2 linked regions of the Saccharicrinis fermentans DSM 9555 = JCM 21142 genome follow. Each later gene encodes a partner of the first gene's protein in a complex. Links are inferred from orthologs where the notes say so. Each region holds a gene or a part of one and is shown in the gene's direction. Other genes may lie near its edges. The genes, in order: CYTFE_RS0103710 and trxA.

Evidence for each region.
Region 2: the proteins of CYTFE_RS0103710 (region 1) and trxA are in contact, whole or in part, in an NMR structure (PDB 2IPA), measured with the Bacillus subtilis proteins. The link is inferred for Saccharicrinis fermentans DSM 9555 = JCM 21142 from one-to-one orthologs.

What each region holds. Positions count from the first base shown.
Region 1 is NZ_KI912107.1:865,015-876,036, forward strand. The notes cover bases 4,020-7,013. They hold CYTFE_RS0103710 (arsenate reductase ArsC), read left to right. Parts: upstream 4,020-5,303; coding sequence 5,304-5,723; downstream 5,724-7,013. Other genes in these bases: CYTFE_RS0103700 (hypothetical protein), read right to left, coding at 4,020-4,292; CYTFE_RS24835 (ArsR/SmtB family transcription factor), read left to right, coding at 4,741-5,097; CYTFE_RS0103715 (arsenite methyltransferase), read left to right, coding at 5,817-6,626; arsB (ACR3 family arsenite efflux transporter), read left to right, coding at 6,726-7,013. Also shown: speB (agmatinase), read left to right, coding at 2-847; speA (biosynthetic arginine decarboxylase), read left to right, coding at 905-2,797; CYTFE_RS0103695 (DUF3307 domain-containing protein), read right to left, coding at 2,909-3,607; more of CYTFE_RS0103700, read right to left, coding at 3,597-4,019; more of arsB, read left to right, coding at 7,014-7,748; CYTFE_RS0103725 (class I SAM-dependent methyltransferase), read right to left, coding at 7,825-9,969; CYTFE_RS0103730 (diacylglycerol kinase catalytic domain-containing protein), read right to left, coding at 9,998-10,939; CYTFE_RS0103735 (SPFH domain-containing protein), read right to left, coding at 10,943-11,022. UniProt on the Bacillus subtilis protein: Catalyzes the reduction of arsenate [As(V)] to arsenite [As(III)]. In vitro, can dephosphorylate para-nitrophenyl phosphate (pNPP).
Region 2 is NZ_KI912107.1:4,096,303-4,102,141, forward strand. The notes cover bases 1,707-4,514. They hold trxA (thioredoxin), read left to right. Parts: upstream 1,707-2,855; coding sequence 2,856-3,173; downstream 3,174-4,514. Other genes in these bases: CYTFE_RS0116675 (endonuclease/exonuclease/phosphatase family protein), read left to right, coding at 1,707-2,640; CYTFE_RS0116685 (DUF2179 domain-containing protein), read left to right, coding at 3,157-3,852; CYTFE_RS0116690 (hypothetical protein), read right to left, coding at 3,923-4,514. Also shown: CYTFE_RS0116665 (rhomboid family intramembrane serine protease), read left to right, coding at 1-577; CYTFE_RS0116670 (rhomboid family protein), read left to right, coding at 623-1,516; more of CYTFE_RS0116675, read left to right, coding at 1,516-1,706; more of CYTFE_RS0116690, read right to left, coding at 4,515-4,534; rpoN (RNA polymerase factor sigma-54), read right to left, coding at 4,554-5,839. UniProt on the Bacillus subtilis protein: Participates in various redox reactions through the reversible oxidation of its active center dithiol to a disulfide and catalyzes dithiol-disulfide exchange reactions.

The sequences.
Region 1 (11,022 bases):
AATGGATTACACTAAATATTTTTGTGGAGAAGATGGCTACTGTCTTGATTATAATAAGGCAGCTGTTGCCGTATTGCCTGTTCCTTATGATGGAACGAGTACATGGGTGAAGGGCTCAGATAAGGGACCGGCAGCGTTAATTGAAGCTTCAGGAACATTGGAAATGTTCGATATTGAAACCGGAAATGATGTTTCTAAAAAAGGTATATATACGCTGCCTCCGGTAATAGAAGACCGATCACCGGAAAAAATGAGTGAGGCGGTGGAACGTGCCATTACCCAACTATTGGGTGATGGTAAACTCCCTGTTTTAGTGGGAGGAGAGCATTCTGTGAGTATTGGTGCTTTTAAAGCCATGGCTAAGCGATATGAGAATATCACCTTTTTGCAGTTTGATGCCCATGCAGACCTGCGGGAATCTTACGAAGGTTCCGCATACAACCATGCCTGTGTGATGCACCAGGCCAAAAAACTGGCTCCTATTGTTCAGGTAGGTATACGAAGTATGTGCCAAGAAGAGCGTGTGTATGTTGACCCTGAGAAGATGTTTTTTCGTTATCAAATACGGCAAAATATGGATTGGCAAAACGATGTTATGGCGCAACTGAGTGGGGATGTCTATATTACGATCGACCTGGATGTTTTTGACCCTTCTATTATGCCATCTACAGGTACCCCTGAACCAGATGGACTGTTGTATCACGAGGTGCTTTCAATGATTCGAAAAGTTCAAACGCATTGTAACATTGTGGGTTTTGATGTGGTTGAGTTATGTCCCAATGAAAAAAATAAGGCGCCCGATTTTTTGGCCGCGAAACTTGTTTACCAAGTGTTAAGCGGAATTTAATGTGTTTTAAGCTCAATTTTAAGATTATATAATTTTGTTTTTTTTAAGATTACGGTGATGAGAAAATGGACTGTTGAAGACTCTAAAGAATTATACAATATAGAAGGATGGGGAACAGACTATTTCTCCATCAATAAAAAAGGTAATGTAACGGTTTGTCCGAACAAGGACAGCGTTCATATTGATCTGAAGGAGGTGATAGATGAGCTTCAACTTAGAGATGTAACCGCGCCTGTGCTATTACGATTTCCTGATATTCTGGATAATCGTATCTTAATGATGACCGAATGCTTTGATCGTGCAAAAAAGGAATTTGACTTTAAGGGCGATAGCTTTGTGGTTTATCCCATTAAGGTAAATCAAACCAATCATGTGGTTGAAGAGATTGTAAGTCATGGACGTAAATTTAATGTGGGACTAGAGGCCGGTTCAAAACCAGAATTACATGCAGTGATTGCCACCAGCGTTAACAATGACTCTATTATCATTTGTAATGGGTATAAAGATGAGGACTATGTTGAGTTGGCATTATTGGCTCAAAAGATGGGGCGAAATATTTTCTTGGTGGTAGAGAAACTTAATGAGTTGCTGATTATTGCGGATATTGCTAAACGACTAAATATCCGTCCTAATATTGGTATTCGTATTAAATTGGCTAGCTCGGGTTCAGGTAAATGGGAGAGCTCAGGTGGGGATGCAAGTAAGTTTGGATTAACAGCCAGTGAGCTAATTGAGGCCCTTGATTTTATGGAAGCCAATGGTTTAAAAGATTGTCTGCGACTGGTGCATTTTCACATTGGTAGTCAGGTGACTAAAATTAGACGTATTAAAATTGCCTTGCGTGAAGCCGCTCAGTTTTATGTTCAGCTGCATGGACTGGGGTTTAATGTGGACTTTGTGGATATAGGTGGTGGACTTGGGGTTGATTACGATGGAACTAAATCGGCCAATAGCGAAAGTAGTGTTAATTATTCCATACAAGAATATGTGAACGATGCCATTTCGAGTCTGGTTGATGCCAGTGATAAAAACGATATTTCTCATCCTAATATAATTACGGAGTCGGGTCGTTCCTTAACAGCTCATCATTCTATGTTGGTATTTGAAGTATTGGAATCTACTTCCTTGCCCCAATGGCCAGAGGAGGATGAGATTACCGACGATGATCATGAATTGGTGAAAGAATTATATAACTCGTGGGAAGTGCTGAACCAAACTAAGATGTTGGAAGTCTGGCATGATGCCCAATCGGTTCGGGAGGAAGCATTGGATAGGTTTAGTTTGGGATTGTTGGATATAAAAACCCGCGCTCAAGTGGAACGTTTGTTCTGGTCTATTGCCTACGATATTCATAAAATTACCCAAAGTCTGAAGCATATACCCGACGAGTTTCATAGTCTTCCAAAACTTTTGTCGGATAAGTATTTTTGTAATTTTTCCTTGTTTCAATCTTTACCAGATTCATGGGCCATTGACCAGATATTTCCCATTATTCCCATTCATCGTCATCAAGAAAAGCCAACTCGACATGCCACTTTGCAGGATATCACCTGTGATAGTGATGGAAAGATTGATAGGTTTATTGCTACGCGTAATTTATCGCATCACTTACCTGTTCATACCGTTAAAAAGGATGAGCCTTATTATATAGGAGTCTTCCTGGTTGGTGCATATCAAGAAATATTGGGGGATCTTCATAATTTGTTTGGTGATACTAATGCGGTTCATATTTCAGCCGATGAGCATGGTTATCACATCGACAAGATTATTGATGGGGAAACTGTTGCTGAAGTATTGGAGTATGTTCAATATAGTCCTAAGAAATTGGTGCGCGCCGTGGAAACATGGGTAACTTCATCGGTTAAGAGTGGTAAAATTTCTTTGTCTGAAGGAAAAGAGTTTTTGTCCAATTATCGTTCAGGACTCTATGGTTATACCTACTTGGAGTAAGTGTTTTTTATGGCGCTTCTGAATTTGTTTTTATTTTCTTTTGTACTCCTATGTTGTATGTGTTGTTTCGGTAAAAACACCGTTAAATGGTATTTATCGGTAAAAACACCGTTATTGTATGGTAAATTGAGTGATTAATATTCCGGCAAGCACTGCAAAACCGAAGCTTAATAGGGTACCTATTAGTATGTATTCGCTTTTTTGTGTACCATTAAATCGTAATATGGATTTGGCAGCTAGTATTAAACCCACTGCTGCAAATTGTCCTATCAGTATTAATGAAAGTACCAGTAAACGTTCAATGATTCCTATTAATTTGCCTGCATTGGGTAAACTATCCTCTTTATTGATGGAGTCTGAAATTTGTATTTTAGATATCTTTAAGATATTGCCAATGATGATATTGGTTGGTTTGGTTACAAATATAAAGCTGGCAATAGTGGCCAATGTCTTTATTTTCAGATCCAATAAAAACGTGACATTACCCCAGTAGGCGTATGCTACCGAAATGATGATTACCATATGAATGCCTTGATCCCAAAAGAAGAAATTTTTTAAAGGGTACCTTAGTTGGATCGTACTTTTGGCTATGTCAGTGATCAGGTGCAAGCTCATTAATAAAATAGCGGCTTTCCAGAAGTGTATATTCAGTGATGCTATGTAACTTAATACCCCAACGATGAGCACATGGTATATGTGATTCCAGGTAAGTGCTTTTTCGCCTTTTTTATCCGACATAGCTTGTGTCTGGAAAATAAAATCAGCTAGCAAATGTGCTATAAATAATAGGAGGATGAGCTTAATCTGCATGATTGAAATAATTTTCAAAGTAGTTTACTGCTTTCTCAATGGCTAGCCATCCGGCAGCAGTTGAATGTTGGCTAATGGTTGACTGGTATTTTTCTAATTTTGATGCGATTTCTTTTTCTGTATAGCCCAGTAATTTTAGATAAATGACTTCACTTTGTTTGGGAGAGAAACGTGTAAAAATCGTATCAAGCAATGCTAATATAACATCAAATTCGTTTTGTATTTTTTCATTGGAACTGCAAAAATACATGGTGTTCTTAATAACTACCTTTTGCTTATTGGAAGTGGAATATCGTTTAATTGCTCTTCCTGAGAGATAAATGGCTTCCCCATCAATAATTCCTTTTTCAGGCTTAAAAGTCTCTAGTGGAGCAATGGCAATGGCTAGCCTAATGCCATGTTCACTGAAGTGCTTTAAGCGTGTCTTATCCTTTTTGTTAATCTCCAATGAAAGAGATTTAACAAAAGCTTTTAACAGTAGAGCTATGCGAAGAGCAAAGGTGGGTTCGTTTAATGCAAATTCGATGTAATCGCCTTGTATAAGCCGTCCGTAAAATTTCTCATTCTTATATAATTCTCCTAAATTATCTATCAGTTTATGGATAGATTCCTCTAAATTTCGTTTTTCAATTTCATTTAGGGATGTGTAGGAAATTACATCTGCTGATATTGTTGCAAAATACATGATTCTTGTGTTTATCGGTAAATATACACATAAATATTATTTATCGGTAAAAAAACCGTTAAATTAACAATGTGTTATACATTGTCTTTTGCTAAGCGATCACGTTGCTTACTTTTTTATTGGTGCATCTTACGGTTGGCTAATTAGTCTTTGCAAGAAAACTCCAAATACTGTGTTATTCTCATTTTTGAAACAGTCATTTACAATCAGTAAACTTTTTGTTTTCAAAAATATCGAAAGCCTTGTCTTTGAAGCTTTCTTATCAAAGACAGAAAAAACAGTCGTTCTCTTGCAGCCACTAATTAGCGAGTAAGAGCTTAGTTACCTACATGTAATGTATGAAAATTTTTCTTTGTAGTTGTACGATTCATAAAAAAATAGGCCTCTGTTTGTTCGTTTTACGTTTTTATGTCGTATGTTTGCAACATACAACATAAAAATAGAGGAGATGATTAAAACGAATGTTTTTAGTGAAGAACTGCAGGAGCTGGCGCGTTTTGCCAAAGCCATTTCGCATCCGGCAAGATTAGCGATTCTGAAGTATCTAGCGGAAACCAAGACTTGTATTTCAGGTGATATTTCAGGTTCGTTACCTCTTAGCAGGAGTACGGTATCTCAACACTTGAATGAATTAAAAGAATTGGGATTGATACAGGGAACCATTGATGGATTAAAAGTTAATTACTGTTTGTGTAATACTGATATTAACAGATATCTTCTTTTGCTCGAAAGTTTTTTTGAGCCCATCAAATCGGTCAGTATTCATTGTGATACAAACCAGGTCAAAGAGTCGAATTCAAAATAAAATGTAGGAATAACTGGAGTATATCAAACGAGCTATGGGAATGGGTTCATACACAGGAGTATGGATCATTTTAGTGAGTTTCATATGGCCATTGAAAGATAAATTATAAACATATGAAACTGGCCTGGCCAGCGCAAATAATTGGGCACATGGGTGAATGATTGGAATTTGCACCGGCTAGTGACGTTTTGCTAATTTTTAAACGGATGAAAGTATTGATTTTATGTACAGGCAATAGCTGTAGGAGTCAGATGGCTCATGGCTTTTTGCAATCATTTGATGCAAATATTACTGTGTGCTCAGCGGGTACAGAAGCATCGGGTAAGCTGAATGCTAAGGCTGTTAAGGCAATGGCTGAAATAGGTATTGATATTAGTGGACATACTTCTGATTCGGTTAGTAAGTACTTGGATGAGGAATGGGATTATGTTATTACTGTTTGTGGTGGCGCCAATGAAGCTTGTCCTGCCTTCGTGGGAAAAGTAAAACATCGTTTGCATATTGGTTTTGATGATCCTTCTCATGCATTGGGTTCAGAGGAATTTATATGGAGTGAATTTATACGGGTACGTGATGAAATAAAAGCAGGTTTTAGAAAATTTTATGACGAACAAATTAAACGGTAAGTATGAAACGAGCCATGAGAATAGATTCACACACAAGGGGGTGATTGTTTTCGGTGAGTTACTTATGGTCTTTGAAAGATAAAATTTATATATATGAAAGCACAGGATTTAAAATTTGTTGTGAAAGAAAAATATGGTGAAATAGCTTCACAAAGTAAAAAACAAAATCAAAGTTCTTGTTGCGGCAGTACTGGTTGTAGTGATCATATGGACTATACTATTTTTAGTGATGACTATACTAAGTTGGCAGGCTATCGTCCGGAGGCTGATTTGGGATTGGGGTGTGGTTTGCCTACCCAGTATGCTGAGATAAAATCCGGTGATCATATATTGGACCTGGGCTCAGGAGCGGGTAATGATTGTTTTGTTGCGCGTACCATAATTGGAGAATCGGGACATGTAACGGGAATCGACTTCACCGATGCCATGCTGGAGAAAGCAAATAAAAATCTGCAAAAAACAGGATTTAAAAATATTGATTTTATAAAAGGTGACATTGAAGATATGCCCTTGAAGGATAATTGTTTTGACGTGGTTATCAGTAACTGTGTTTTGAATCTTGTTCCTGATAAACAAAAAGCTTTTGGAGAAATTTTTAGGGTGTTGAAACCAGGTGGTCATTTTTGTATTTCAGATGTAGTGTTGACAGGGCAATTACCTGAAAAAATGCAGCAGGCTGCCGAAATGTATGCGGGCTGTGTCTCGGGAGCCATTCAAAAGGAACATTATTTAAATATTATTACAGGGAATGGATTTACTCATGTTGTGGTAAAAAAAGAGAAGGAGATAGAGATACCTCAAAATATTCTTTTGAATTATATCTCGCAGGATGAATTGACGGATTTTAAAAAGAGTAAGGTAGGTATTTATAGTATAACTGTGAATGGAACAAAGGAAATTTAATTGGAGTATATGAAACGAGCCATGAGAATAGATTCACACACAAGGGGGTGATTGTTTTCGGTGAGTTACTTATGGCCATTGAAAGATAAATTTAGACATATGAAAAAGCAAATTGGATTCTTTGAAAAGTATTTAAGTCTTTGGGTTGCTATCTGTATTGCTGTAGGTATTGCTATTGGTGGCTTTGTTGGAGATGGAATTCAGGTATTGGCTAACATGGAGATTTACAAAGTGAATATTCCGGTTGCCATTTTAATCTGGCTTATGATTTACCCTATGATGCTACAAATTGATTTTTCAAGTATTAAAAATGTAGGAAAACGTCCCAAGGGTTTAATATTAACCCTGGTGGTGAATTGGTTAATTAAACCATTTACCATGGCTTTTTTTGCATGGATGTTTTTTTCAAAATTGTATGGGGCATGGATTTCTCCAGAGGAGGCAGGAGAATATATTGCCGGTGCCATTTTATTGGGAGCTGCACCCTGTACCGCAATGGTATTTGTATGGAGTTACCTAAGTGATGGGGATCCGAATTATACATTGGTACAGGTGTCAGTAAACGACCTGATTATTTTGGTGGCTTTTATTCCTATTGTGGGTTTGTTGTTGGGTATTACTAATATCACGATTCCTTACGATACTTTGGTGGCTAGTGTTGTTGTGTTTGTAGTGGTTCCTCTTTTAGCCGGGTATATAACCCACAAAATTCTGATTAAACGCAGGGGAGCTGAATGGTTTAAAAATGAGTTTCTACCAAAATTTAAGCCCGTGTCAATTTTTGCTTTACTGCTTACATTGGTATTATTATTTGCCTTCCAGGGAAGCATTATTGTGGAGAATCCTCTTATTATTCTTTTGGTGGCTATTCCATTGGTTATACAAACCTACTTTATATTTTTTGTGACTTGGTTTAGTGGCAAAAAACTAAGGTTACCTTATGCCATTTGTTCGCCTGCTGCCATGATTGGGGCAAGTAACTTTTTTGAGCTGGCTGTAGCTGTGGCTATTGCTTTATTTGGCTTGCAGTCTCCGGCAGCGATGGTTACCGTAGTAGGTGTTTTAGTGGAAGTACCTGTGATGTTATCGCTTGTGAAATTGGCCAATAAATGGAAATATTAGTATAATGGTAAGCGTAAACCTGATATTCTTTATTGAAATCAGGTTTACGCTTCTTCGCTTATTTTTTTATGTCTGTTTATTGCATGCTGGCATGATTCTCAACAAAGTGTTTTAACCTAAACAAACAAATTAATAGATGTCCATCACGAAGTTTTGTACTGTGGTTCAATAGGCTTTCCATGGATATCCAATGCAATTCTTTAGAAGGAGAATCTAAGGTAATGACATAAGGGTACACCTGTTCGGGGCTGGCTCCCGCACATGGTATGTATTTTTCTCCAAGTTTTTGCATGGATTCAATTTTACAATTGAACATTTTTTTTGCAGAGATATAACGCTTCATCTCATATAGGTTTGTAATCTCCTTGGGTAGACGATAAGCTGGTGCTGTTAAAATAGTACTATTGCCTTCTTTTAACTGCGGAACAGGTAGTTCTCTTTTTTCAATACCTAAATAAATCTTGTTGTTAAAAGAAAATACAGGAAGGGTTACTATAGTGTTTGAACTAAGGTGTTGTGGTTCAATGTATTCAAGAATCGCTTCGCTATCTTCTTGTTGGTATTCATAAAACTTTGCACGCTTATGTACTAAAAAGTGGGCGGTACGATCACTCTTTTTATAGGGCTGCTTGGTTACTTGGGTGATTGTATCTATGTTTGATACAACAAGCTCCTGAGTTTTTTGAATTTGAATTTCTTCATTTAGCCATTTGCCCAAGGGTTTATTGAGTTTATTTAATAAACGATAAAGCCCCAGTTCTAGTCGAGCCTCAGGAAGTGCACCAACTTGTGCCGATTTTAGAAGTTGCAATGCATCATATTCGATGATTTTTCCGGATTCTTTAAAGCCTGAGAACGAACCTAAGCTTTTGAGTGTTTGGGGAGTGCTTGATATTTCAATGGAATAGGAAACTACACATTCATTAATGCCTCCCGGAGAGGTATAAAATTGGAGTTCTTTGGATAGTTGCTGTACCTTATCTTTCTTGATCCCGGTTCTTTCTGTTAAAATATCTTTGATATGATCAGCAGTGATATGCTTGTTGGTGGAACCTGTGATGCCTTCAATGATATAACCGCTATATCGTTTGTTATCAAGTATCCTGGAGAGTGTATTGATGATTGGGCGGGGGTAATTGTGTTTGGCAATTATCTTAATGTTTTCCTTGTCTATATAATAGGGGAGGAGGTCGATAACCGAACCCGGGCGATTGGCCAGGTCAAATATGGCATGGGTTTCCTCATGCACATAAGAATGTAACTCTAAAAAACTGTTGTTTTGAACCGGCAGCTGGCGGGCAGCCTTGAGGAGGGTACCCTTATTGATAACCTTTTCTGCTGCGATTACATAATTGGTAGGAGGGGTACTGATGACTTCGCCCTGGGCATTGGTGAGTTTAAATTTTCCTTTGTATCTGTTGTTGATAATCCACGCATTGTATATGGGTTGCGATACGATAGTTCTCATACCAAGAGAGGCCATTACATTTTCAAATTCTTCCTGATTAAAGTAGCCATATTCTTCCTGTAATTCAATTTTCCAATCCTTTAAATAATCTTTTCTACGGATGAATTCAACGGCATCAGGGAAGCTTAATTGATAGCTAGGCTCATTGTTTTCTTCTATTTTTTTTAAGGGGAATCCCCGCTCCTCAACGGTAGATAAAGACCTGGCATCACGTGCAAATTGCTCCAGTAGCTCGGCATCAAAATGACCTTGTTTATTATTCGGAAAATGAATGAAGATATCTTCATTGTCAGGTTTTACAAAATCACGAATCACCAATACGCCCTCTTCACAAAGAAGCTCAGCTTGCCTTTTAAGTGTTAAATATGCTTTTTGTGGTGCATAGTTGTTAAAAGAGGTGATGTGATGAATAGAGGAGCAATTGAAGAAGCCGCATATTTTTTCGGAGCTCAATGTTTCCAGGGTTTCTCCGTCATCGGCTCTAAACTCTAGGTTGGGTAAACTGTATTTTTCTCTGGCTATCTCAACCATCTTAGGGTTGATATCGATGCCAATTATTTTTGTTTTAGGGAATAGTAATGCCAGTATGTATGAACTAGTGCCAGAAGCCATCCCTACGTCTACGATGGAATGGCCTTCTTTTTCGGAGAAATAGGCACTGGCCGAAGCTACTTTTTCAACAATAATAGAATCCATTCCGGCCAGATATCTTTGGTATTTACTTTTGTCACCTCTATCTTGATCTGCATACATAATTTGAAATATTTTTTGGAGTCTAAAATTACGAGTTATTATTTTGTGACAAAACAATGTTTGCACTTTCGTTGGCGATGCCAATTTCAGCAATAGATCCTGCGTTGAATTGCAAGTAGTCATCTTCTAAACCGTCACTAAATATTTTGCCATTCATGGGCATGTAAGATTCTATATTTAAAGGCTGACTCTTTGAAATAATTCCTGCACATATACGTATGTCAGAGTGCTGACTTTTAAAAGGTTCTCGCACAACAAAGATCAGATTCTTTTCATTCCAATCCATCTTTATGTCTAGATTTGCATGTTTTCCATCAAAAGACTTATATATACCATTTGCCATATTCAGCAGGGAGCTTAACCATCCTGTTGATCCTGCACCTGTTGATACAATGATACCACTTGAGGATTGTTGTTCTGATTGTTGCTTATAGGATAACTGATATCGGGCAGATGTGTGGGAGCTAGGCCCAATGAATAAGTCATTGAACGCTAGCATGCTTTGTCCGTCATTTAGTTTAGCCTCAGCCATGGTGACCTTTGAAAAACCGCATTTGCCTTCCAGAAGCTGGAGCAATCCTTTTTCGTAGCTACTGACCTTGAATGGTAATAAAACCCCATCGTTCCTGACGGGATCGGGATTTACGGGTATCATGGGTAATCCCTTGGCATATTTGGCAGTGTTCGCTACCAATCCATCTTGTCCTAGCACAACAATACTGTCTGAAGCACTGAACATGAAGTTTGGTAAGAAAGATCGGTCTATGACCTTGAACTTTAGGTGTTTGTTGGTGAGTTTCTGAATTTCGTCCAGTGATTTTTTGATACAATCATGTTCTAATTCATACTCCTCAAACCGACCACCCGAATGTTCAATGTAAAACCGGGCTTGCGCTTTTGTGTTAAAACGTTCAATCAGCAGCTCAAGCCTGGTTTTATGTGTTACTATAATTACATTATCTATTGACATTATTTACTTGTTTTGCAGTAAGGACTGTAAAAGATCGGGTGTGATATTTAAGTTTTCTATTTTTTGGGAGTTTTCGGCAAGTT
Region 2 (5,839 bases), 3.2 Mb from region 1 along the record:
CTTCTTTCAGTACCTCTCTTATATGTTCATGCATAGCAGTAGGGACTTCACTCATGTATTCTTTAATATGTTTGCCGTTTTTATGTTCGGCCGAATATTGGAACGAACATGGGGACCTCAGAAATTCCTTTTTTATTATTTAGCAACGGGCATCGGTGCAGGTGTTTTGTACGTTTTGGTAGCTTTTATCAGGGCAAAAATGTTAGCTGCCAGTCTACCACCGGAAATTGTTGCTGAAATATATACCCAAGGACACTCCATTTTACTGGAAGGCAAAAACTATGTCAACGAAACCGCTGCCACACTTAATCATTTAATTAACGCGCCCATGGTAGGTGCTTCGGGAGCAGTATTTGGACTGTTACTGGCTTTTGGTATGATGTTTCCCAACGAACAAATATACCTTTATATGATTGTGCCCATAAAAGCCAAGTATTTTGTCATAGGATACGGCGGAATTGAACTATTTCTATTAATGCAAAACAACCCTGGTGATAATGTGGCACACCTGGCACACTTGGGTGGAATGTTGTTCGGATTTATTTTGATAAGGTTTTGGAGAAAAAAACAATTTTAGTCTCTTTTTTTAATATTAATTCATCGAAATACTTATTTTTAGTATATGGCAATTGCAGACGAAATAAAAGAATCTTTTAGACAAGGTGGTGTAGTCACCAGACTTATCTATGTGAACATCGGCGTTTTTCTGGTATTTCTAATATTAGATGCTTTCTTTTCATTGGCTCAACATGCCGAATGGGCCTATATGATTAAAAGCTGGTTCTCTGTACCTGCCGATCCTGGCGCATTACTTTTAAAACCCTGGAGCATCTTTACCTATATGTTCCTACACTTTAATTTTATGCATATTCTTTTCAATATGCTTTATTTATTTTGGTTTGGCCGAATATTCTTACAATTCTTCAATCCACGCCAGCTCTTGGGAGTATATTTCATGGGTGGTTTGGCAGGTGCTCTGTTATACATTCTTTCATACAATATATTTCCTGCATTAAATAATTTCACCGAATCCCCCATTATGATGGGAGCATCCGCCTCCGTAATGGGCATCATATTTAGCGCTGCCAGCTATTCACCAAACTACAAGGTTCATTTAGTTTTATTGGGACCTATCAAACTCATGTACTTAGCCATCGGATTATTAATTTTGGATCTGATTTCGATTCCTTCTTTTTCCAATACAGGTGGTCATTTAGCCCATATTGGAGGTGCCTTATTAGGCATGTTCTTTGCCTCAAGAGCAGTAAAAGGCAAAGACATTACCTTGCGTTTTAATCATTTCATGGACAATCTAGCCTCTCTCTTCTCGCGCAAACCCAAGATGAGGGTTACCCACTCACGCACCAAACGTCCGGTGAGTGACATGGACTATAATGCCAACAAAAAGAAGAAACAAAGTAACATCGATCGAATTCTGGACAAAATAAAAACCAGTGGTTATGATAGTCTAACCAAACAAGAAAAAGACGATTTGTTTAACGCTAGCAATAATTAATGCCAAAACTATTTCATAAAATAACACGCTCCCTCATTTCACTCATCAATACAATCGTACTAGTATTGATAGCACTGGCCTATTTGGGAGCCTATGTAAGCCCCATACACATCAGCTTTCTATCCTTCATCGGTTTTGCTTTCCCTTTATTGTGGATCAGCAACTTATTTTTTGTTATATACTGGGCCTTAAAAAAACGAAAACGATTCGTCTTTTCATTACTTGCTCTCATCTTAACATGGGCACAGTGGCATGCTGTTTTTTCGTTCAATACAGGCAAGGAAGTTAATAGATCGGAGCTGCAAAATCCCATTAAAGTAATGTCGTACAATGTGCGCATGTTTGACAAATATGTCTGGACAAAAGACAAAACAACACCCCAAAAGATTTATCAGTTCATCAAAAGTCAAAATCCAGATATACTGTGTATTCAGGAGTTTTATATCAACAACAACAATCCGCAATACTCTGAAAACAATATTATTTCAAAATTTAAGCAATTCAAATACAAGCACCTCGAATACAATATAGAAACCAGATCAGGAAAAAAATATGGCTTAGCCACCTTCTCAAAGTACCCCATCATTTTTAAAAAGCCTTTAGCATTTGAGAACACCACCAATCTCAGTTCACAGACCGACATCAATGTCAACGGACAAAAAATAAGGGTATTTAATAACCACCTAGAATCTATTCGATTAAAACGTGAAAACTACAATTTTATCGACAGTTTAGAATTTAAGAGCGACAAAGAAAGACGAAAAGGAGTCTATGAAATATTTACCAAACTAAACACTGCGTTTGCACACCGCGCCTCACAGGCAGAAACCATAGGTCGCCATATCAAAAACTCACCCTACCCAACCATCGTATGCGGTGATTTTAATGACACCCCGGTATCGTATGTTTACCGAAAAGTACGCGGCTCATTAAAAGATGCTTTTATGGAATCAGGAAATGGTTTTGGAGGAACATACAATGGTAACTTACCGTCCTTCAGGATAGATTTTATTTTTCACGCCCCTGAATTTAGAGGCTTTAATTACGAGAGAAAGAAAATCAACTACAGTGACCATTATCCCATCACAACCTTACTCGAGCTAAATACCCAACAGCAAAAATGAATAAACACACAAAGCAACTATTGAAGTAAATTGATTACTTCTTTTTATTTCGTATCTTCATACAGTGAAAAAAAACGCGTAAAATATGTGCTATCAATATATAGGGAATTATATATATAAAAGTTTGCATGTAATTTGTTTAGGGACAAACTTATTTACTATTTTTGCGTTAGAACATTTTGAGAATTAAAGTACAAATTTTATAATATAACGTTATGGCTATTGAAGTAACAGACGAAAACTTTGAAGAATTAGTTTTAAAATCAGACAAACCAGTATTGGTTGACTTTTGGGCTGAATGGTGTGGTCCTTGTAGAATGGTAGCTCCTGTGGTAAAAGAATTGGCAGAGGAGTATGGAGATAAAGCAGTAATCACCAAAATGGATGTAGACAGCAACCCTGCCACATCAGTTAAATTTGGTATCAGAAACATACCAACCATCCTTTTCTTTAAGGGCGGAGAAGTTGTTGACAAACAAGTGGGAGCTGTTCCAAAAACTATTTTGGCTTCTAAACTTGACGCACTTATGTAATCGTACACCAAATAATAATCTAAAGGCTGCCATTTTTGGCGGCCTTTCTTATTCGATAGTAACTCCTAACATTCAAACATACACACTCATGGATGCTTCCTTTTATGATTCGTTTCTATTTACTTATATAGTCATTCCTTTCATGATATTCTTTGCCAGAATCATGGATGTAAGCATGGATACTATACGTATCATATTTGTATCAAGAGGAAATAAAGTGATTGCCCCCATTCTAGGATTCTTTGAAATGCTCATATGGTTGATGGCCATCACTCGCATCTTTGAAAACCTAGACAACTGGACATGCTATGTAGCCTATGCGGGAGGCTTTGCCACGGGTAACTACGTAGGATTACGCATTGAAGAAAAGATGGCACTGGGCATACAAATGATCCGCACGGTAACATCACGCGATGCCAGCACACTGATTGAAATACTCAGGACCAAAGGCTTTGCCGTCACTTCCATTGAAGCTACCGGCAAAAATGGCCCCGTACATATTGTCTTCGCTGTGGTTCCACGTAGCAAGATAAAACACGTAATACCTCTCATAAAAAAATTTAACCCCAAAGCATTTTACTCTATCGAAGATGTCAGGGCAGTCAATTCAGACAGCGATTCTTTTTCCCCTTCCGCTTCAAGAGCAGTAGGCCCACGATGGATGCGAAAAGGCAGGTAAAAGACAGATAAACACCCATCATGAAGTACGTAGTAGGATGATCATTAAATTGGAGGGTTTGTGCTATGTTTCAATAGTACACATATACCAAAGAACAAATAACCATTAGCCCCAAACCAAAACCAGCATACACCTGTTTAGGCGTATGAGCGCCGAGTATCAATCGACAGCTTCCGACCATTCCGGCTACGGCAATAACCGCTAGCATCCATAAAAAGGTATTAATACCATATTTCACAGACAAGGAAAGTAATGCTCCCCAAAGACCACCAATACCAACCATATGAATGCTTATCTTCCAAAAAAATGATATACACATAGAAAGCAGTGCAGCCAATAAGGTACCCAAGATGAATACCGGAATAAAAGTAGGTAGTTGAAATTTTCCTAGAAAGAAATAACCCAAAAGAAAAAAGACCGATGTAGTCAACAAGGGTACAATACGCTCCTTTGCAGTCTCCATCTGCATGGTTTTCATGATCCCCATCTGCAAAAACAAAGGCATGATACTTAGGGGTAAAATACAAGTACTTACCAGCACAATAATGGTAACCATCCTACGATACTCAAAGGGGATAAACGTTACATGACTTTGTGTACTAAATATCACCAATAAGCCAATCGTAGGCATCAGAAGGGGATGTAACAACAAAGAAACAATGAAAGCAACTCTTTTGGCCATTAAAACAATTCTTTACCAATTATAACTCTTTGCGCAATCTAGCTACAGGAATATTCAATTGCTCACGATATTTAGCAACAGTTCTCCTGGCAATATTATAGGATTTCTCCTTTAATATATTCGACAGTTTATCATCTGTCAAAGGTTTTCTTTTATCTTCACTCTCGATACACTCCGACAATATTTTTTTTATCTCACGCGTCGATACCTCCTCTCCTGAATCAGTCTGCATACCTTCTGAAAAGAAAAACTTCAAGGGAAATATTCCAAAATGAGTTTGAATATATTTACTATTTGACACCCTTGATATGGTTGAAATATCCAGCCCGGTAATTTCAGCAATATCCTTTAATATCATAGGGCGCAACTTGGTTTCGTCACCTTCTAAAAAATACTGTTTTTGATATTCAAGAATGGCATTCATCGTCATCAACAGCGTATTCTGCCGCTGTCTAATAGCATCAATAAACCATTTGGCCGAATCAAGCTTCTGCTTAACAAACATCACCGCTTCCTTTTTATCCTTAGACCGGTTTTTTTTGTTACCCGAATAGTCTTGCAGCATATTTGAATAAGTCTGGCTGATCCTCAATTCAGGCACATTACGAGTATTTAAGGACAATTCAGGATTACCATCCTTTATTTCTAAAATAAAATCTGGTATAATATGTTGAACCATTCGATGCATAGGATTACTATATGAACTTCCTGGTTTTGGGTTCAGCTTTAGTATTTCCTCCATGGCTTCTTTCACATCCTCTTCTTCCAAATGCAAGCGCTTGGTAATCTTATCGTAATGTTTTTTAGTAAACTCCTCAAAATGATATTTAATTATATTGTAAGCATCATTGACCGCAGGAATGGTTTTGTCCTTTTTCTTTAGTTGGAGCAACAGACACTCTTGCAAATCGCGTGCACCAACCCCAGCAGGCTCAAAATCCTGAACTATTTCAAGCACATCCAAGGCTTCTCGCTCATCCAGTTCCACATTTTGGCTAAAAGCAATATCATCAATAATCTCATCCACCTCTCTACGCAGATATCCATCCTCATCAATATTCCCTACAATATGCTCAGCCATCAAACGCTGCCGTTCATCCAAAATGCGCAATCCCAATTGATCAGTCAAGAATTCATGAAAACTAGTCCCATCCGAAAATGGAATATCCTCATGCTTATCATCTTTGGAAAAATTACGGGCTTGTAATTTATAAGCAGGAATATCCTCATTTTGAATATAGTCGTCAATAGAAAGTTCATCCTTTTCAACTTCCTGCTCTTTCACCTCGGGCTCATCAGAATCAT